2 regions of the Mesorhizobium sp. Root695 genome follow, and region 2 is predicted to be linked to the other one. Evidence: riboswitches for the same ligand, from Rfam matches in the RefSeq annotation. Region 2 holds a riboswitch; the other holds the start of a gene.
The links. Region 2 has a riboswitch for S-adenosylmethionine ahead of ASD99_RS06945 (O-succinylhomoserine sulfhydrylase). Riboswitches for the same ligand answer to the same signal wherever they lie in the genome.

Region 1 (10,208 bases), on a different contig from region 2:
CAAAGTCTGAACCGGAAGTCTCCGGCCGGCAGGTCTCAGCCGAACACGGCCAGCGCGGTGGTCAACACCAGCGTCGCGGCAAAGACCAGATTGATGATCCGCGAGGCCGCCGGCCGGCGCAGGAAGCGCGCGAACGCTGCCCCCGCGACAAGCCACAGAGCATGGATGGCAACGATCATCAGGGCGAGAACCGCCAGATTCAGCCACAGACCAAGCTCAGCAGCGTCCAGTTTCGACGAAGCACCGGCGAACACGGCGGCGATCGCCACATAGGCCTTTGGATTGGCGATCGCGAGAAGAAACCCGGCCAGCCATGTTGGACGCGAAGCCCCGGCGGCGCGCGTCGCCAGCGGCGGCGCCGTCGCGATCTTGAAGGCGAGATAGAGGATGTAGGCCGTGGAAGCGACAGCCAGCAACGGCGCTAGCTTCGGCACCGACATCAGCACCGCCATGACCCCGGTCGCGACGACCAAAAGCACGGTGATCGTGCCCAGGATGATGCCCCAGGCATAGCCCAGCGAGTGGCGCAAACCACAGGCCGCACCGACCGCGGTGACGCTTATCGTTGCCGGTCCCGGGCTGCCCATGACGACGGCCGAGGCAAGCACCAGCGCGAGCAGCTGACGCCAAAGGTCCGGCTGCAAAAGAAGCGGCTCAGTCATCTCACCCTCTGCCTTGCCCCGTGCAAAGGGACGGTATGGCAAGGCAAGAGGGTCGTCTTGGACGTTCGTGCGAGGAGCGGCCGCCGAAAACGTTAGCCGCTCGCTTTGTCGAGTTCGGCCATGTCGGCGGCGCTCAGTTTCAGCGACGCCGCCTTGATCAGGCTGTCCATCTGCTCGGGTTTGGTGGCGCTAGCGATCGGCGCGGTGACGCCTGGCCGTGCGATAACCCAGGCAAGCGCCACCTCAGCCTGCTTGACCGAATGCCTGGCAGACACCGCATCAAGCGCTGCAAGGATGCGCATGCCGCGCGCATTGAGGTAGTCTTTCACCCCACCGCCACGCGGGCTTTGGCCGAGATCGGCCTCGCTGCGGTATTTGCCGCTGAGAAAACCCTTGGCCAGGCTGAAATAGGTGATCACGCCAATGTCTTCGGCCACGCACAGATCGCGCAGCGGCCCGTCAAAGGACGAGCGATCGTAGAGATTGTATTCCGGCTGCAGCACCTCGTAGCGCGGCAGGCTGCGCAGGCTGGCCACATCGAGCGCGGCACGCAACTGGCCGGCATCGAGGTTCGAGCAGCCAGCATAGCGGATCTTGCCCTTGGCGAGCAGCTTCTCGTAAGCGCCGAGCGTTTCCTCATAGGGCGTCGTCGGGTCTGGCCAATGTGACAGATAGAGGTCGATGACATCGGTCCGGAGCCGCTTCAGCGATGCGTCGACGGCCTTTTCGATGTATGCGGCGGACAGGTCCTTGTGCCCCTGCCCCATATCCGAACCGACCTTGGTGATCACCACGACCTTGTCACGATTGCCACGGTCTTTCATCCACTTACCGATGATGGTTTCCGACTCACCGCCCTTGTGACCGGAGACCCAGCGCGAATAAGCGTCCGCCGTATCGACGGCATTGAGGCCGGCGCCGACGAAACGGTCGAGCAGGTCGAACGAGGTTTTCTCGTCGGCGGTCCAGCCGAAGACGTTGCCGCCCAGGACCAGCGGCGCGATGGACAGGTCGGTACGACCGAGGCGGCGTTTCTGCAAGGCGGATCTCCGGGATGATTGGGGCGGACGAATGGCGACCGCGCGCTGAGGTTCGTGGTCTAACCTAGGTCTTGCCTGATCGAGGTCAAAGGCCTGGCCGGCTTTTTCCGCAGAGCCAGCTTCACAAAGGCGCGACCTGCCTGGCGACATCCTCCAGCCAGTGGTCGCGGATGCCCAGCGCCTCGAGATGCTCCAGCGTGCTGAGCACATAGTCCTCGTTGTTGCCGGACTGGCCGACCGCGCCGCGCACCACGGCCGCCGCATCCGCCGCATCGAGTGCGCCGGCATATTGCTCATGCTGGCGGTCGACGATGTAGGCTACAGCGTCGACTGTGCTACCGCCGTCTAGGCGAATCTTGAGCAAGCGCTCGAGATAGACGTTGGTGACCAGCTCGCGCTCGCGCAGATAGGTGATGGCCTCGTCGCGCAAGTCGCCGGGAACGCGGAACGCCAGGCCGATGCAGGAGCCGCCGCGGTCGAGGCCGAGCACCAGCCCCGGTCGTTCACGCGTGCCGCGATGCACGAAGGAATAGACGCAGAGCGACCGGCGGTAGCCATGCAGGCGAGCGCGTTGGGTCTCGACATGCGCGAAACCCGGCCGCCAGATCAGCGAACCATAGCCAAACACCCAAAAATCGCCCATATCGCCGCGCCTGATTGCAAAAGATGCCAACACCGCACCGGGACCGATGTTTTTTCTGCCCGTCCCGTCTAACTATTCGTCTCTGTCTACCTATCGTTGGCGGAATCGACTGTCCGTCCGCAACACCCATGCGTTAACGAGAGCCAAAGCATGACGTCAAGTGACGAACGCCAGCCGAGTAACCGTCGCCGCCTGTTGTGGCTTGCCGCGTTCATCGTTGTGCTGTTTGCCATCTACAGCGGCGGCTGGTTCTATCTGGCCGACCGCGTCAGGAATGAGGCCGACAAGGCGGTTGCCACGCTCAACAAGACCGGTGTCGAAGCCGGCTGCGCCAATCTGCAAGTCAGCGGCTATCCCCTGAGCTTTACCGTCTCCTGCGACAACCTGGCCTACGAGGACGATGCCAGGAACATCGCCGCTTCGGCCGGTAGCTTCAACGCGGCCGCCCAGATCATCCGGCCTCTGTCACCGGTTGCCAATCTGCGCGGTCCGCTCAGGACCTCCGTTCCGGACATGGTGCCGCTCTGGATCGACTGGGACAATCTGCAAGCCAACGTCAAATTGTGGTGGCCGCTGCCGCGGCGGATTTCTCTGGAAGCGGAGGGCCTGTCCGGCCAGACCGATCCGGCCGACGACACCGATCCGGTGCAACTGTTCAGCGCCGGCAAGGCATCAGGTCAGTTGCAGCCGAATGGCAAGGACATTGACTATATCGGCAGTTTTGGCGATCTGGAGATCGATCCCAATGCGATCGGCGGGCGCGTGCTGCCGGCGCTCGACGTCAGCGGCGACGTCACGCTAAAGAACGGCGTCGCGCTGATCGGCACGCAGGTGAAGAGCCTGCGCGGCCAGGCGATCGAAATCCGCAGCCTCGACCTGTCGTCGGGGACGGCGCGCATCACTGTTTCGGGACCGCTCTCGGTCGATGCCGAGGGCCTGATCAACGCCAATCTGATGATCAGGCTGAAGGACCCGAAGGCGGTGGCGGCCATCCTGGGCGCCGCCATAACGGAGCAGAAAAGCCAGATCGAGCAGGGCTTTGCCGCCCTGGCGGTGCTCGGCAACGAACCGTCGATGCCGCTGAAGGTGGTCAAGGGCAAGGCCTCGCTCGGCTTCATTCCGCTGGGCAAGATCAAGCCGGTGGAATAGCGCTGCCATGGCAAGACCCGTGAAGCTGCTGAGCGTTGGCGCACTGACGCTGGACACCATCCTGCGTGTCGAGACATTGCCCGTGCATCAGGGCAAGTTCATCGCCTCCGATGGAGTCCAGATCGCCTCGGGCATGGCCACGAGCGCTGCCTGCGCAGCCCACCGCCTGGGCGCCGATGTATCGCTGTGGGCGAGTGCCGGCGACGATACCGTCGCCGACCAGCTCATCGCCGGCATCGAGGCCGAAGGCGTCGATTGCACCTTTGTGCGCCGCGTCAGAGGCGCGAGCTCGGCGCTGGCCTCGATCCTGGTCGACGCGCATGGCGAGCGCATCATCGTGCCGTTCTATGACAGGCTTGCCCAGGCCGATCCCGAAGCCTTGCCGGTCGCTAACCTCATGGCATTCGACGCCGTACTGGTCGATGTCCGCTGGCCGGGTGCGGCGGCACTTGCCCTGAAGGCGGCGCGGACCGGTGGCCGTCCGGCGATCCTCGATGCCGACACCGCGCCGCTGGAGGTCCTGGAACAGCTGTTGCCGCTCGCCACGCACATCGTCGCTTCGGAGCCGGCGGCGCGCATTGTCTGCGGCCAGGCGCTCGATCCGGAAACGGCTTGCGCCGATCTCGCCAGCCGCACTGACGCCTTTGTCGCGGTGACCGGCGGCGCGGCGGGGAGTTGGTGGCACGACAGTTCCGCAGGCTGTGTGCGCCATGTCGCGGCGCCGAGGATCAAGGCGGTGGATACGCTCGCCGCCGGCGATGTCTTTCATGGCGCCTTCGCCGTCGGGCTGGCGGAAGCCATGCCGGTCGAGCAGGCTTTGCGCTTTGCCAGTGCGGCCGCCGCGCTCAAATGCCTGCGCTTCGGCGGCAGGCTGGGCGCGCCGAACCGCGCCGAGACTCTGGCCATGGTTGCCGCGACCTGGCCTGCCTGAAACAGTTCAGCTCTTGGCCGGGTGCTCTACCGCCTGCCGGCCAAAATCGGGCACGTCGATGTCCTGGCCGGCCTCGATGATCGAGCGGCGCACGGCGCGGGTGCGGGTGAACAGGTCGAAGAGTTTTTCGCCATCGCCCCAGCGGATCGCGCGCTGCAGCGACGCCAGATCTTCCGAGAACCGCGCCAGCATTTCGAGGATGGCGTCCTTGTTGTGCAGGCACACATCGCGCCACATGGTCGGGTCGGAAGCGGCAAGGCGGGTGAAGTCGCGAAAGCCGGAAGCGGAATATTTGATTACTTCGGACTTGGTCACCGACTGCAGGTCATCGGCGGTGCCGACGATGTTGTAGGCGATGATGTGCGGCAGGTGCGAGACGATGGCCAGCGTCATGTCGTGATGCTGGGGATCCATCGTGTCGATGTTGGCGCCGCAGCGGCGCCAGAATTCCGACAGCCTTTCCAGCGCATCCGGGTCGGTGTCGGGCAGCGGTGTGAAGATGCACCAGCGATTGTCGAACAGGTCGGCGAAACCGGCATCGGGGCCGGATTTTTCCGTGCCCGCCAGTGGGTGGCCGGGAATGAAATGGACGCCGGCTGGCACATAAGGCTGCATCTGCGCGATGACCGATGCCTTGGTCGAGCCGACATCGGTAAGGATCGCACCCTTCTTCAGCGCCGGCGCGATTTCCTCGGCCACCGCGCCGGATGAGCCGACCGGCACCGAGACGATGACCAGATCGGCATCGCGGACCGCCTCTCTTGCATCCGTGGTGTAGGAGGAGCCGAGCCCAAGCTCCTCTGCCCGCGCCAGCGTCGCCGCACTACGGGTCGAGATGACTACGTGACGGGCCAGACCCTCGCGGCGGATGACGCGGGCCAGCGACGAGCCGATCAGGCCGATGCCGACCAGCGCGATCTTCTCAAACATCGGTGATGTCATGGTGTTCTAGCTTTTCAGGAATATCGTGAGAGCGGCGACAACGCCGCGATTGGCCTCTTCGGTGCCGACGGTCATGCGCAGCGCGTTGGGAAAGCCATAGCCGGAAACGCGCCGCAATATATAGCCGCGCGCCGTCAGATAGTCGTCCGCCGCCGCTGCGGAATGTTTCTCATCCTCGGGAAAATGAATGAGGATGAAATTGCCCACGCTGGGCGTCACCCGCAACCCGAGCCCGGCCATCTGTTCGCTCAGCCAGGCCAGCCAGGTTTCGTTGTGCGCCACGCTGCGCTCGACATGGGCGCGGTCGCGGATCGCGGCGATGCCGGCTTCGATCGCCGTCGCATTGACGTTGAAGGGGCCACGCACGCGGTTGATGGCGTCGACGATGTGCATCGGCGCGTACATCCAGCCGATCCGCGCTCCACCAAGGCCTATCTTGGAGAAGGTTCGGGTCATCACCACGTTCTCGGCGCTGCCGACCAGCTCGATGCCGGCTTCGTAGTCGTTGCGCCGAACATATTCGGCATAGGCCGCGTCGAGTACCAGAAGCACGTTCTTCGGCAGTGCGGCATGGAGGCGCCGCACCTCCTGGAACGGCACATAGGTGCCGGTCGGGTTGTTGGGATTGGCGAGGAACACGATCTTGGTGCGCGGCGTGACGGCGGCCAGGATGGCGTCGATATCAGCGCGCTCGTCTTTTTCCTTGATCGTCACCGGAACGGCGCCAGCCGACTGGATGTAGATCTTGTAGACCATGAAGGCGTGTTCGGTGATGACGGCCTCGTCGCCGGGCGCCAGATAGGTCTGCGCCAGCAGGCCGAGGATCTCGTCGGAACCGTTGGAACAGATAATGTTGGCTGGGTTGAGGCCATGCACCTCGGCGATCGCTTCGCGTAGCCGCCTGGCGGTGCCGTCGGGATAGATGTCGAGCTTGCCGGCAATCTCGCGCGCGGCTTCGATCGCCTTCGGCGACGGACCTAGCGGATTCTCGTTCGAGGACAACTTGTAGACCTTGGCGACGCCGGCGGGTGCCGTGCTCTTGCCCGGCACATAGGCGTCGATGTCCATGATGCCCGCGCGTGGGGTTGGACGTGCCTTGTCCGGTATCTGGTTCATGTCGCAAAAATCCGTCGAGAGCGCTTCCTGAGGGAAGCCGCAGCGGAAATACAAGCCGTGGCCCGCAATGTCGAGAGGTGACAGCCTCCGGACCAAGGCGGGCCGTTGACGCCGGCGCGCCACAGCCCTAGAAAGGGTACAAACACCCGTGGTGATTTGGCCGGTCGGCTTGCAGCCACGTTAAACAACTTGCTAAAGGGCCGTTTGCATCCTGTAACCGGCTTTGCGACTGCAATGCCGGTTTTTTGTTGTCCGCGCCGGCCGGACACCCACATCGGCATCGATTTTCGAAAAGCACGGTGCGTGGATTCAAAGTGTGAGATGGATGTCATGGCCGTTCTGCGCGCCCGCAAAACCAACAACGAGGCCGACCAGCCGTCGAGCCCGGTTTTGCGTTTTGGGTCCGACAAGCCGCTCAAGCTGGACGCCGGCACGCTGCTGTCGCCGTTCCAGATCGCCTACCAGACCTACGGCACGCTGAACGATGCTCGCTCCAACGCCATCCTCGTCTGCCACGCACTGACCGGCGACCAGCACGTCGCCAGCACCAATCCGGTGACCGGCAAGCCGGGCTGGTGGGAGGTGCTGATCGGCCCCGGCAAGATCATCGACACCAACCGCTTCTTCGTCATCTGCTCCAACGTCATCGGCGGTTGTCTGGGGTCCACCGGACCTGCCTCGACCAATCCCGCCACCGGCAAGCCCTATGGGCTCGACCTGCCGATCATCACCATCCGTGACATGGTGCGCGCGCAGCAGATGCTGATCGACCATTTCGGCATCGAGAAACTGTTTTGCGTGCTCGGCGGCTCGATGGGCGGCATGCAGGTGCTGGAATGGGCGTCGAGCTATCCGGAGCGCGTCTTCTCGGCGCTGCCGATCGCCACCGGCGCGCGCCATTCCTCGCAGAACATCGCCTTCCACGAGGTCGGCCGGCAAGCCGTCATGGCCGATCCGGACTGGCATGGCGGCAAATATTTCGAGCACGGCAAACGCCCGGAAAAGGGCCTGGCGGTGGCGCGCATGGCCGCCCACATCACCTATCTGTCGGAAGCCGCCCTGCACCGGAAATTCGGCCGCAATCTGCAGGATCGCGAAGCGCTGACCTTCGGCTTCGATGCCGACTTCCAGATCGAAAGCTATCTGCGCCACCAGGGCATGACCTTCGTCGACCGCTTCGACGCCAATTCCTACCTCTACATGACGCGGTCGATGGACTATTTCGACCTCGCCGCCGACCATGGCGGCCGGCTGGCCGACGCCTTCGCCGGCACCAAAACCCGCTTCTGCCTGGTGTCCTTCACCTCGGACTGGCTGTTCCCCACCGAGGAGAGCCGCTCGATCGTGCATGCGCTCAACGCGGCCGGCGCATCGGTATCCTTCGTCGAGATCGAGACCGACCGCGGCCACGATGCCTTCCTGCTCGACGAGCCGGAACTGTTTGCGGCCATCAACGGCTTCATCGGCTCGGCGGCCCGGGCGAGAGGACTCACATCATGAGTGTCAACCGCGACCAGCGCGTCGACCTCGAGGTCGTCGCCAACCTCATCCCGCCACAGTCGCGCGTCCTTGATGTCGGTTCGGGCGACGGCTCGCTGCTCGAGCTGCTTCAGGACACCAAGCAGGTCGACGGCCGTGGGCTTGAGCTGTCGCAGCGCGGCGTCAACGAATGTGTGGCGCGCGGCCTGTCGGTCATACAGGGCGATGCCGACAAGGACCTCGAATTCTATCCCGACAAGGGTTTTGACTTCGTTGTCCTGTCGCAGACGCTGCAGGCCACACGCAACCCGAAGCTGGTGCTCGACGAATTGCTCAGGATCGGCAACCGCGCCATCGTGTCCTTCCCCAATTTCGGTCATTGGAGGGTGCGCCTGTCGCTGTTCATCCAGGGGCGCATGCCGGTGACCAAGGACCTGCCCTATTCCTGGTACGACACGCCCAACATCCACTTCTGCACCATCCGCGACTTCGTCAATTTGTGCGACGAACTCGGCGCGACCGTGGAGAAGGCGACGGCGCTCGACGCCAATGGCCAGAAGATCGGCCTGTCGATGCCGTGGTGGTTCTGGAACTTCTTCGGCCAGCAGGCGGTGTTCTTGCTGAAGCGGTAGTAGCCGCTCGCTATTTCAGGACATCCGTGGCCTTGTGCTGATGTTCGACGCCGTCGGCGAACACCACATCGGCCTCCGAATTGTCCGTGCGCAGCGCCAGTATCGCCTGGTAGGCTGATGAATTGTACCAGCCATGCACGTGCTGCCTGTCGGGGAATTCGATGATGATCAGATGGCCAGGCCAGTTGTTCTCGATCACCTCCACATCGCCGCCATGAACCAGAAAACGGCCGCCGAAAGGTTCCAGCGTGGCATCGATCTTGTGCAGATATTCGATGATCTGCGGACCCATTGTGGCTTGGCGCATATGGGCGACGGCGTAAGCGGTCATGACTGAATTCCCCTTTCAATCGAAGCCGCGTTGCGGGCCTCGCAAGGGCAATCTGACCAAACGTCGAGCGCGAAGCGATTACGTCTGAAGTAATGGTATACATGCTATCGTATGGCAGCCGGCCGATTTCCGCTGGTGATTCGCAAACGCCCAGTCTGGCAATGCTGTTGCAATTGGAACGCTAACATCGGGAATTCGTTATCTCGCGTGAGTTGAGTGCTGGCACAGTGCGTGACACAGGAAACTGTTTTTTTGTAGCGTCGCGTCGAAGATGATGACCGGAAAGGAAAGTCGGATCCATTCGACCGTTCTGAAAATCGAAAAGTCCTGGATAGACACGCAACCCCGCGCAGGAAACGGCTGACACGACATGGCCGGGATCGATCCAACACCTCTCATCACGGTCATAACGCCGACTCACAATCGGCGCGAAACGGTATTGCGCGCCGTGGAAAGCGTGCTGTCCCAGGGCATGCCGAGGCTCGAGCATATTGTTGTCGATGACGGCTCGACCGATGGAACCGAGGCGGCGCTCGCCCGCATTCAAGACCCGCGGCTGATCTATGTCGGGGCGAAATGGCGAGGCGCCAACGCCGCCAGGAATGCCGGCATCGAGCGGGCGCGGGCGCCCGTCGTGACATTTCTCGATTCGGACGACGTCTACCTGCCGCACCGGCTTGAACAGACCCTGGCCTGGTTCGATGACAATCCCGCACTTCAGGTGCTGATCAGCTCTTTTGTCTCCCTGAAGGGCAACCGCGCCACCAACTGCATCAACCACGATGCATTCGTCAGCCCAACAATGCTGGAGCGGACACTGGTCGCGCAGACGATCTTCATTGCCGGCTCCGCGATAACGGCTCGCCGCGAGGCCTTGCTTGGCATTGGCGGCTATGACAGCGACATCACCCGGATGCAGGACCGGGAATTGCTGCTGCGGCTTGCCCGCCGCCATGGCGCTCAATTGTCCGAGGATATCGACTGGACGAAATACAATTCGGAGAACTCGATTTCGGGCCGCCGTGACGGTTATGTCGAAGCCTATGCGAACCTGATGGGCAAACACCCGCACATTGCCCACGCCTACCCGCATATTCCGCCCTACATGATCTCGCGGCAGATCATTGCCGATATTCTCAGAGGCCGGATGCCAGAGGCATTCAAGGGCTACATGGCCAATCGCTCGTCGAAAGCGCTCGGCTACTCACTACCTGAGCTGATGCACGGTTATGTCCATGGCCGACGCTGGCGCCGCGATCTCTACAATGAGTTTCGCGACAAGT
Region 2 (10,208 bases):
ACTCGGCGCATGCAGCCGACAAGGGTCTTGTCGGCGTGCTGATGCCGACCAAGACCTCGCAGCGCTGGATCAATGACGGCGACGCCGTCAAGTCCCAGCTCGAGGCTCTCGGCTACACTGTCGACCTGCAATACGCGCAGGACGACATCCCCAACCAGCTCAGCCAGCTGGAAAACGAAATCACGAAGGGCCCGAAGGCGCTGATCATCGCCTCGATCGACGGTACCACTTTGTCGGATGCGCTGCAGAAGGCCGCTGATGCGGGCGTCGTCGTCGTCGCCTATGACCGCCTGATCAAGAAGACCGCCAATGTCGACTACTACACCACTTTCGACAATTTCGGCGTCGGCGTGATCCAGGCGAATTCCCTGGTCAAGGGCCTCAAGGAGCGTTTCCCGAACACCAAGCCGTGGAACGTCGAACTGTTCGGCGGCTCGCCGGACGACAACAACGCCTTCTTCTTCTACAACGGTGCGATTTCCGTGCTGCAGCCGCTGATCGACGACGGCTCGATCAAGATCAAGTCGGGCCAGATGGGCATGGACAAGGTCGGCACGCTGCGTTGGCTCGCCGCCACCGCCCAGGCGCGCATGGACAATTTGCTGTCGGCCAACTATTCGGACGGCAGCCGCGTCGATGGCGTGCTGTCGCCCTATGATGGCCTGTCGCGCGGCATCACCGCCTCGCTGCGCGCTGTCGGTTACGGCACGGACGCACAGCCCTGGCCGATCGTGACCGGCCAGGATGCCGAAACCGCCTCGGTCAAGCTGATCATCACGGGCGAGCAGTACTCGACCGTGTTCAAGGACACCCGCGAACTGGCCAAGGCCACTGTCGAGCTCGTCGACAAGGTGCTCTCGGGTGGCAAGCCGGACGGCCTCGATGAAAAGACCTACAACAACGACGTCAAGGTCGTTCCTTCGATCCTCTTGACGCCGCATGAGGTCGACAAGTCGAACTACCAGGCACTGGTCGTCGACTCCGGCTACATCAAGGCCGACGAACTGAAGTAAATTCGGTTACAAAGTCAGGGGTCCTGCGCAACGCAGGGCCCCTTTTCGTTCACCAGCGAGCCCGGTATTGTTACCGACCTCGCCGGCAGTGTTTGCCGACCTCGCAAGGAGCGGTAGTCCCCATGGCCTCGACGATTTTGGAGATGCGCGACATCACCAAGACGTTCCCCGGCGTGAAGGCGCTTTCGAACGTCAACCTCAGCGTCGAGGAAGGCGAGATTCATGCCGTGGTCGGCGAGAACGGCGCCGGCAAGTCGACGCTGATGAAGGTGCTGTCGGGCGTCTATCCCACAGGCACCTATGACGGCCAGATCATCTTTCAGGGCCAGGAATGCCACTTCAAAGGCATCCATGACAGCGAACACAAGGGCATCGTCATCATCCACCAGGAGCTTGCCCTGGTGCCGATGCTGTCGATTGCCGAAAACATCTTCCTCGGCAACGAACACGCGAAATTCGGCATCATCGACTGGGACGCCAACGAGGCGCGCACCAGCGCCCTGTTGAAGAAGGTGGGCCTCAAGGAGGACCCCAAGACGCTGATCACCAATATCGGCGTCGGCAAGCAGCAGCTGGTCGAGATCGCCAAGGCGTTGAGCAAGGAAGTCAAGCTCTTGATCCTCGACGAGCCTACGGCATCGCTCAGCGAAAAGGACAGCCAGGCGCTGCTCGACCTGCTGCTCGAATTCAAGCGGCAAGGCATGACCTCGATCCTGATCTCGCACAAGCTCAACGAGGTGAACCGGGTTGCCGACAAGGTCACCGTGATCCGTGACGGGCGCACTATCGAGACGCTGGCCAAGAAGGACATCTCGGAAGATCGCATCATCACCTCGATGGTCGGCCGTTCGCTCGACGACCGCTATCCGCCGCGCGAGCCTGACATCGGCGAGGTCGTGTTCGAAGTGAAGAACTGGTCGGTCTATCATCCGCTCCATGCCGAGCGACACGTCATCAAGGGCATCGACATCAACGTGCGCAAGGGCGAGGTGGTGGGCATTGCCGGGTTGATGGGCGCCGGCCGCACCGAATTCGCCATGAGCATGTTCGGCCGTTCCTATGGCCGCCGTATCACCGGCGAGGTGCTGCTCAAGGGCAAGCCGATCGATGTTTCCTCGGTGAGCAAGGCGGTCGAACACGGAATCGCCTACGTGACCGAGGATCGCAAGACCTACGGCCTCAACCTCATCGACCATATCAAGCACAACATCACGCTGGCCAATCTCGGCGGCGTCTCGCGCCACAGCGTGATCGACGACATGCGCGAACTCAGCGTGGCCAACGACTATCGCAAGAAGACCAATATCCGCGCTTCCAGCGTCTATCAGATGACCGGCAATCTTTCCGGCGGCAACCAGCAGAAGGTGGTGCTGTCGAAATGGCTGTTCGCGGACCCCGAAGTGCTGATCCTCGACGAGCCGACGCGCGGCATCGATGTCGGCGCCAAGTACGAAATCTACACGATCATCGCCCGGCTTGCCGCCGAAGGTAAGGCGATCGTGGTCATTTCGTCGGAAATGCCAGAACTGCTCGGCATCACCGACCGTATCTATGTCATGAACGAAGGACGCATAGTCGGAGAAATGCCCGCGGCGGACGCAAGCCAGGAAAAAATAATGCGCGCCATCGTTCGGGGAGAAGGAAAAGCAGCATGAGCACGGAAAGCGCCCCCGCCCCGCAAAGCAAAGTCGCCGAAGACGTGCCGCAGCGTCCACGCATCGCCGTCTCGGCGCTGGCGACGAACCTGCGCGAATACGGCCTGATACTGGCGCTGATCGCCATCATGGTGTTCTTCCAGTTCACCACCTCCGGAACGCTGTTCAAGCCAGTGAACCTGAGCAATCTGGTGCAGCAGAACTCGTTCATCATCGTGATGGCGCTGGGCATGTTGCTGGTCATCGTCTCGGGCCATATCGACCTCAGCGTCGGCTCCGTCGCCGGCTTCATCGGCGCACTGGCGGCGATGATGATGGTCATCTGGCCGCTCGGCCCGTTCAGCAATCCGCTGGTGGTGTCGATCATTTGCCTCATCGTGGGCGGCGCGATCGGCGCCGCGCAAGGCTACTGGATCGCCTATCACCGAATACCGAGCTTCATCGTCACGCTGGCCGGCATGCTGATCTTCCGCGGCATCTGCCAGGCGCTGCTGGGCGGCGGTTCCTCGGTGGGCCCACTGCCCGATGGCTTCAAGGCGCTCAGCTCCGGCTTCATCCCGGATGTCATTGGGCCACTGACGCTTATCCCGCCGACGGTTAACGCGGCCGGCAAGACCATCATGGGCAGCGGCCTGACCCTCCACATGACGACGATCGTGCTGGGCCTGATCGCTGTGCTGGCCTACGCCTATTTCGGGCTGAGGACGCGACGCAAACGCGAACGCCATGGCTACGAGGCCGAACCCTTTACCCTGTTCGTCATCAAGACGCTGGTCGGCAGCGCGCTGGCGCTGTTCCTGGTCTACCAGTTCGCCAGTTACAGGGGCCTGCCGGTGGTGCTGCTCGTCATGGGCGTGCTGATTTCGCTGTTCGTCTTCGTCACCAAGCGCATGACTATCGGCCGCCGCATCTATGCAATGGGCGGCAATGCCAAGGCAGCGCAGCTGTCGGGCATCAAGACCGAGCGGCTGACGCTGATGGTGTTCGTCAATATGGGCGTTCTGTCGGCGCTTGGCGGCCTGATCATCGCGGCCCGCCTTGGGCAGGCGGTGCCGGCCGCGGGCCTCGGCAGCGAGCTCGACGTGATCGCTGCCGTCTTCATCGGCGGCGCCTCGGCGATGGGCGGTGTCGGCCAGGTCATCGGCGCGGTGGTCGGCGGCTTCATCATGGGCGTCATGAACAACGGCATGTCGATCATGGGTGTCAATGTCGACTGGCAGCAGGTGGTCAAAGGCCTGGTGCTGCTCGGTGCCGTGATCTTCGACGTGTACAACAAGAACAAGGCTTGAACAGACTTTAGTCGAGGCAAGCAGGAGGCATACGATCGCGGCGCTGCCGGCAAACCCGCCGGCGTAAAGAAGTCCCCTGAGGGACCAGGCCCGCGAGCGCAATCCGAACGGAGAATATCAACCGTGGCATGGACGACGTCCCGGCCGCGCTGAGCAAGGTTTGCTGTTTTGGCAGCCCTGCCAAGGCAAATGAGAGAGGATTTATCATGCTGATCTCCCAGATCCTTGACGACGCCGAGACCATCCGCGTCGTTGCCCGCAACGGCGGCAAGACCCGGATCATAAACGGCGCCCGCAGCGTCTATTCGCTGGCGATGGAGGCTGCCCGCACCGGCGTCGGCCTCGCCGCGCTGATCGAACGCAAGGGGCTCGGCGAAACGGTCGATCTCGAAGCGGCCTACAAGAAAGGGCGGCTGCTGTCGCCGATCAACCATCCCGACCCGGCGCATCTGCACCTGACCGGCACCGGACTGACGCATCTCGGCTCAGCCGCGACACGCGACTCCATGCACAAGAAGCTCAGTGCCGATGGCGAGGAGCAGCTAACCGATTCCATGAAGATGTTCCGCATGGGGCTGGAGGGCGGCAAGCCCGCGAAAGGCCAGATCGGCGTGCAGCCGGAATGGTTCTACAAGGGCAACGGCACGATGGCGGTGGCGCCAGGTGCCGCACTCCTGTCACCGGCTTTCGCCAAGGACGCCGGGGAAGAGCCCGAAGTGGCCGGCATCTATGTCATCGGCGACGACGGCGCGCCCTTCCGCGTCGGCTTCACGCTGTCGAACGAATTCTCGGACCATGTGACCGAGCGCGTGAACTATCTCTTCCTGGCCCATTCCAAGCTGCGCAATGCTTCGTTCGGCCCGGAAATCCTGATCGGCGACCTGCCTTCCGATATCCGTGGCACCTCGCGCATCGTGCGCGACAGCGAGGTGTTGTGGGAAAAGCCGTTCCTGTCCGGCGAAGCGAACATGTCGCACACAATCGCCAATCTTGAGCATCACCACTTCAAATACGCGGCCTTCCGCCAGCCGGGCGACGTGCATGTGCATATGTTCGGTACGGCGACGCTGTCCTTCGCCGACGGCATCAAGACCGAGGCCGGCGACGTGTTCGAGATCGAAGCCGGAGATTTCGGCCTGCCGCTACGCAACCCGCTTGAGATCGAAAAGCCGGTGAAGGTGGAGGTGAAGGCCCTGTGAGCTAGCGCAGAATTGGGACGAGGAATGAACCGGATACGGCTTGGCATTGCATTCATCGGCCTGGTGCTTGCCTTTGCCTGTTTCTCCTCGACGGCCTACAGCGCGGCGCGCTGCAGCCCGGCATCCTATCGCGAAGCCCGGTCGGCAATGACCAGCCAGCTTCTGGCTACCGGTTACTCGAAGACGCAGGTCGGCTTTCTGATGCGCAATGCGAACCGCATGACATCGGAGATGCGCGCCGACAAGCTCAACGAGAAAGCCAAAGCCTGCGGCATCGAGTCTGCACGGGCCTATGTCCTTGAATGCCTCGACAAGCAGTTGTTCCCGTTGAAATACGGCACAAGCGCGTCGCTCGACGACGAGAAACAGACCAAGGGATTTTGGGGCAAAAAGCGCCTGACGGTGCGCGAGCTGCTCTTTATCGGTGAGTTCCACGCCTGCCTCGGCGCCGCGAAGGAATATCTCTTTCGCGGCTGACACCAGCCTCGGCGGCGAGGATTAGCGCGCCGCTCTAAAATGCTTGGAGAGTTTCAGGCCCTGCGCCTGGTAATTGGAGCCGAGATCGGTGCCGTAGAGTGCCTGCGGCCGCTTCAGCATATGCTCGTAAACCAGCCTGCCGACGATCTGGCCATGGTCGAGGATGAACGGCACTTCGTGGCTGCGCACCTCGAGCACCGCCCGGCTGCCGGTGCCACCGGACGCCGAATGGCCGAAGCCCGGATCGAAGAAGCCGGCGTAGTGGACGCGGAATTCGCCGACCAGCGGATCAAAGGGCGTCATCTCGGCGGCATAGAGCGGCGGCACATGCACCGCTTCCTGGCTGACGAGGATGTAGAATTCGTCGGGATCGAGCACCAGCTCGCCGGCGCCGCTCTTGTGGATCGGCTCCCAGAAGTCGACGACCTCCTGTGCCGCGCGCTTGTCGACATCGACGAGGCCGGTGTGATGCTTGCCGCGATAGCCGACCAGGCCGTTCTGATCGCCATTGAGGTCGATCGACAGCGCGATGCCGCCGCCGGAAATGTTCGGCGGCTCGGTGGCGACCAGCATCTCGGCGCGATGCAATTCATACAGCTCGGCTTCCGAGAGCAGCGCATTGCCGGTGCGGAAACGGACCTGCGACAGCCGCGAGCCGGTGCGGACGACGATCGGGAAGGTGCGCGGGCTGACCTCCAGATAGAGCGGACCATGATAGCCGGCGGCGATCTTGTCGAACTCGTGGCCGCGATCGGTCATGACACGGGTGAAGATGTCGAGCCGCCCGGTCGAGCTCTTCGGATTGGCCGAGGCCGAAATGTCTGCCGGCAATGCCAGGCTTTCAAGCAAGGGCACGATGTAGACGCAGCCGGTCTCCAGCACCGCGCCCTCGGCAAGATCGATTTCGTGCAACTGCAGCCGATCGAGTTTTTCCGAAACCTTGTGGTTGGGGCCGGGCAGGAAGGAGGCACGCACCCGCCAGGCCTTGTCGCCGAGCCTGAGATCAAGACTGGCGGGCTGGATCTGGCCGGCATCGAGCGCGCGCGTCGACTTCAGCGCGCCGGACTGGAACAGCGCCGAGATGTCCTGATCGGGAAGAATGCCTGTCTGCCGCAAGGCTCCGCTCCTTAGCCGCTGGTACAAACCTCTTAATGAAGCCGGCAATTGACGCAAGCGTGGCGCGGGTCTAAAGGGTCGTTATCCCGTGGTGATTTGGCCGGTCGGCTTGCAGCCACGTTAAACAAGTCGCTAAAGGACCGTCGGGCCGCAAGGCCGTATGGACCGGTTGCGACTTTCGCGGCCGGTTTTTTTGTGTCTGGAAGAAGAGCGATGAGCACCAATAAGCGCAACTGGAAGCCTCAGACAGCACTCGTGCACAGCGGAACGCTGCGTTCCGGTTTCGGCGAAACGTCTGAAGCGATTTACCTCACCCAGGGCTATGTCTACGAAACGGCGCAGGCCGCCGAAGCCCGTTTCAAGGGTGAGGAGCCGGGCTTCATCTATTCGCGCTACGCCAATCCGACCGTCGATATGTTCGAGAAGCGCATGTGCGCACTCGAAGGTGCGGAAGACGCCCGCGCCACCGCGTCCGGCATGGCCGCGGTGACGGCTGCGCTTCTGTGCAGCGCCAAGGGCGGCGACCATATCGTGGCGGCGCGTGCGCTGTTCGGCTCGTGCCGCTGGGTGGTCGAGACGCTTGCGCCGAGATACGGCATCGAGGCGACGCTGGTCGACGGCACCGACATCGCCAACTGGGAAAAGGCGGTCAAGCCGAACACCAAGCTGTTCTTCCTGGAAAGCCCGACCAACCCAACGCTGGAAGTGGTCGATATCGCCGCCGTCGCTTCGCTTGCCAATTCGATAGGCGCCAGGCTGATCGTCGACAATGTTTTCGCCACGCCCCTGCAGCAGAAGCCCTTGCAACTCGGCGCCCACATCGTCGTCTATTCGGCGACCAAGCATATCGATGGCCAGGGTCGCTGTCTCGGCGGCGTCATCCTGTCGGACAAGAAGTGGATCGATGAGAACCTGCATGACTATTTCCGCCACACCGGTCCCAGCCTGTCGCCCTTCAACGCCTGGACGCTGCTGAAGGGCCTGGAAACGCTGCCGCTGCGGGTGCGCCAGCAGACAGAAAGCGCAGGCCGGATCGCTGACTTCCTGGCCGAGCGGCCGGAAATCGCCCGTGTCATCTATCCCGGGCGGGCCGACCACCCGCAGGCCGATATCGTCAAGAAGCAGATGTCGGGCGGCTCGACGCTGATCTGCCTCGACGTCAAGGGCGGCAAGCAGGCGGCCTTCGCCTTGCAGAACGCGCTCGACATTGTGCTGATCTCCAACAATCTCGGCGACGCCAAGAGCCTGATCACCCACCCGGCGACAACGACGCACAAGAATCTGAGTGACGAGGCGCGCGCCGAACTCGGCATTGGGGCGGGCACGCTTAGACTGTCGGTCGGCCTGGAGGACACCAACGATCTGCTAGAGGACATCGCGCAGGCTCTGAAGGCCAAATAAGAGGGCTTTCAGGCGCCGGACGGCGTCTCTTCCAGCTCGGCCGCCTTGGTGCCGATGGTCATCGCATTGCCGCGCCAGTCGACGGCGCCGCCGAGCCAGCCGCGCGCCCACATTGCCGGCAGGATCAGGTCGCGCGCGATGATCGCGGCAACCATGCGTGGCGACAGGTACCAGCCCTTGGACCAGGCCAGGGCGCACTCGGGAAGATAGAAGGCGGCCAATACGGCAATTGCGGTTGCCCAGAGGCTGACGCCGGCACTTGCCGCCGCAAGCAGCGCAAGCGCCAGCGGCACCACAGCTCCGGTCAGGATTTCGGGCGCGAAGAACAGCGGGAAGGTGACGCGGCGCAGGCGCGCCCAGCGGGCCTGACGCGACCAGATCTCGTCAAACGTGCGCCGGCCGAGCGGCTGCTCGAAGGGCGCGGCGACGAGATTGACTCGCAGGCCGAGGCCATTGACCAGCTTGGTCGCGGCGGCATCCTCGGCGATCTCGGCCGCCAGCGCGCGGATGCCGCCATTGGCGTCGAGCATCGGCTTGTTCCAGAGCATGCTCTTGCCCTGGGCAAAGCCAAGGCCGAGTGCCTCGCCGGCATATTGCCAGCGCGCCTGCAGCGTGTTGAGGAAAGCGCATTCGACTTCAGCCCAGAAACCGGCCGGCCGCGAGCCTATCGGCGTCGAGCAGACAAGGCCGGTATCCGGCCGCCATGCAGCCATCAGGTGCTGGACGTAATCCCTCGGCATCAGCACGTTGGAATCGGCCAGGGCAACCCAGTCGTGCCGCGCGGCCTCCCAGCCCTTGACGCAATTGTTGAGTTTCGGATTGGCGCTGATGCGGTCGTCGCCGACCAGAAGCCGGGCCGGCACCTTCGGGAACCGGGCAATTGCCCTGTTTATCAGTTTGACCACCGGGTCGTCGGCATGGGCAACGCAGAAGATCAGCTCGTAGTGCGGCCAGTCGAGCGAGAAGGCACGTTCCAGCGTCTCGCGCGTGAACGGCTCGACGCCACGCGACGGCACGACAATCGACACTGGCCGCGGCTTGCCGGCCGGCGGCGCGATAATGCGGCGCCGTTTCAGACGTGAAGCGGCAAGCACGATGCTGGCGAGATTTGAGAGGATAAGGGCAGTCGAAAGCGCGGCGGCTATGAGAGTGAGTTCCATCGAGATCCGGTCACTCCAGAAAACCGGTCCGCCAGAACAATCTGGCTGGCAGGACGACCGATTTCAACAGTTCGACAGAGCGCCCGAGTCGCGCGGCACTGGTCGGCGCACACCATCATTGTCATGTGTCACTTAAATGACATTCTTTGCCGCCACCTGCCGTTCGATCGGCAATGAAGGGACGCGCACCGTTGACCAGCCTGCAACGAGCGCCGAGAGTTACCGGATTGTTTTTGGAGCCGCTTATGTACAGCGCCGTCACGCGCAACATCGAAGTGCAGGTCAGGCCGTTCTATCTGGAGGATCGCTCGAATCCCTCAGAGAACCGCTATGTCTGGGGCTATCAGATAACGATCGACAATCAGTCGGACGATTTCGTTCAGCTTTTGTCGCGCTATTGGCACATCACCGACGGCACCGGCCGGGTCGAGGAGGTTCGCGGCGCCGGCGTCGTCGGCGACCAGCCCGAACTCAATCCCGGCGACAGCTACCAATACACGTCCGGTTGCCCGCTCTCGACGCCGTCCGGCATCATGGTCGGGCACTACACGATGCGAAACAAGCGGGGCGAGACGTTCGACATCGCCATCCCGGCGTTTTCACTCGATCTGCCGGGAACGCGGCGGACGGTGAATTAGCGTCCTTCTCCCCGTGAACGGGGAGAAGGGAGACTTTCCTACTGAGCCGCAAATTCCGCTGGGTCGAAGTCATATTGCTTCGAGCAGAATTCGCAGGCGACGTGGATGCCGCCGTCCTCGGTGCTGTCCTTGATCTCCTGCGCGGAAAAACCCTCGAGGATGCCGCGGATCTTGTCCCGGGAACACGAGCACTGGTCGGCGACCGGAACGCCGCCGAAGACGCGAACGCCGTGCTCGTGGAACAGCCTGTAGAGCAGCCG

Region 1: it holds a riboswitch for S-adenosylmethionine, as region 2 does, so the genes downstream of both, metX (homoserine O-acetyltransferase MetX) here and ASD99_RS06945 (O-succinylhomoserine sulfhydrylase) in region 2, are expected to answer to the same signal.

Annotation. Positions count from the first base shown of each region.
Region 1 covers NZ_LMHO01000011.1:94,908-105,115, forward strand. Annotated here, with positions in the region: gene ASD99_RS12740 (lysophospholipid acyltransferase family protein) at 1-10, shown strand, start outside; gene ASD99_RS12745 (LysE family translocator) at 36-662, opposite strand; gene ASD99_RS12750 (aldo/keto reductase) at 755-1,702, opposite strand; gene ASD99_RS12755 (gamma-glutamylcyclotransferase) at 1,824-2,345, opposite strand; gene ASD99_RS12760 (DUF2125 domain-containing protein) at 2,496-3,494, shown strand; gene ASD99_RS12765 (sugar kinase) at 3,502-4,425, shown strand; gene ASD99_RS12770 (prephenate/arogenate dehydrogenase family protein) at 4,432-5,367, opposite strand; gene hisC (histidinol-phosphate transaminase) at 5,374-6,483, opposite strand; SAM riboswitch at 6,622-6,699, shown strand; gene metX (homoserine O-acetyltransferase MetX) at 6,814-7,983, shown strand; gene metW (methionine biosynthesis protein MetW) at 7,980-8,594, shown strand; gene ASD99_RS12790 (DUF1330 domain-containing protein) at 8,605-8,925, opposite strand; gene ASD99_RS12795 (glycosyltransferase family 2 protein) at 9,296-10,208, shown strand, end outside.
Region 2 covers NZ_LMHO01000005.1:17,757-27,964, forward strand. Annotated here, with positions in the region: gene chvE (multiple monosaccharide ABC transporter substrate-binding protein) at 1-1,013, shown strand, start outside; gene mmsA (multiple monosaccharide ABC transporter ATP-binding protein) at 1,136-2,668, shown strand; gene mmsB (multiple monosaccharide ABC transporter permease) at 2,665-3,957, shown strand; gene araD1 (AraD1 family protein) at 4,164-5,156, shown strand; gene ASD99_RS06935 (hypothetical protein) at 5,220-5,633, shown strand; gene ASD99_RS06940 (2'-deoxycytidine 5'-triphosphate deaminase) at 5,655-6,749, opposite strand; SAM riboswitch at 6,828-6,905, shown strand; gene ASD99_RS06945 (O-succinylhomoserine sulfhydrylase) at 6,963-8,150, shown strand; gene ASD99_RS06950 (ceramide glucosyltransferase) at 8,159-9,310, opposite strand; gene apaG (Co2+/Mg2+ efflux protein ApaG) at 9,556-9,948, shown strand; gene ASD99_RS06960 (Hsp33 family molecular chaperone) at 9,987-10,208, opposite strand, start outside.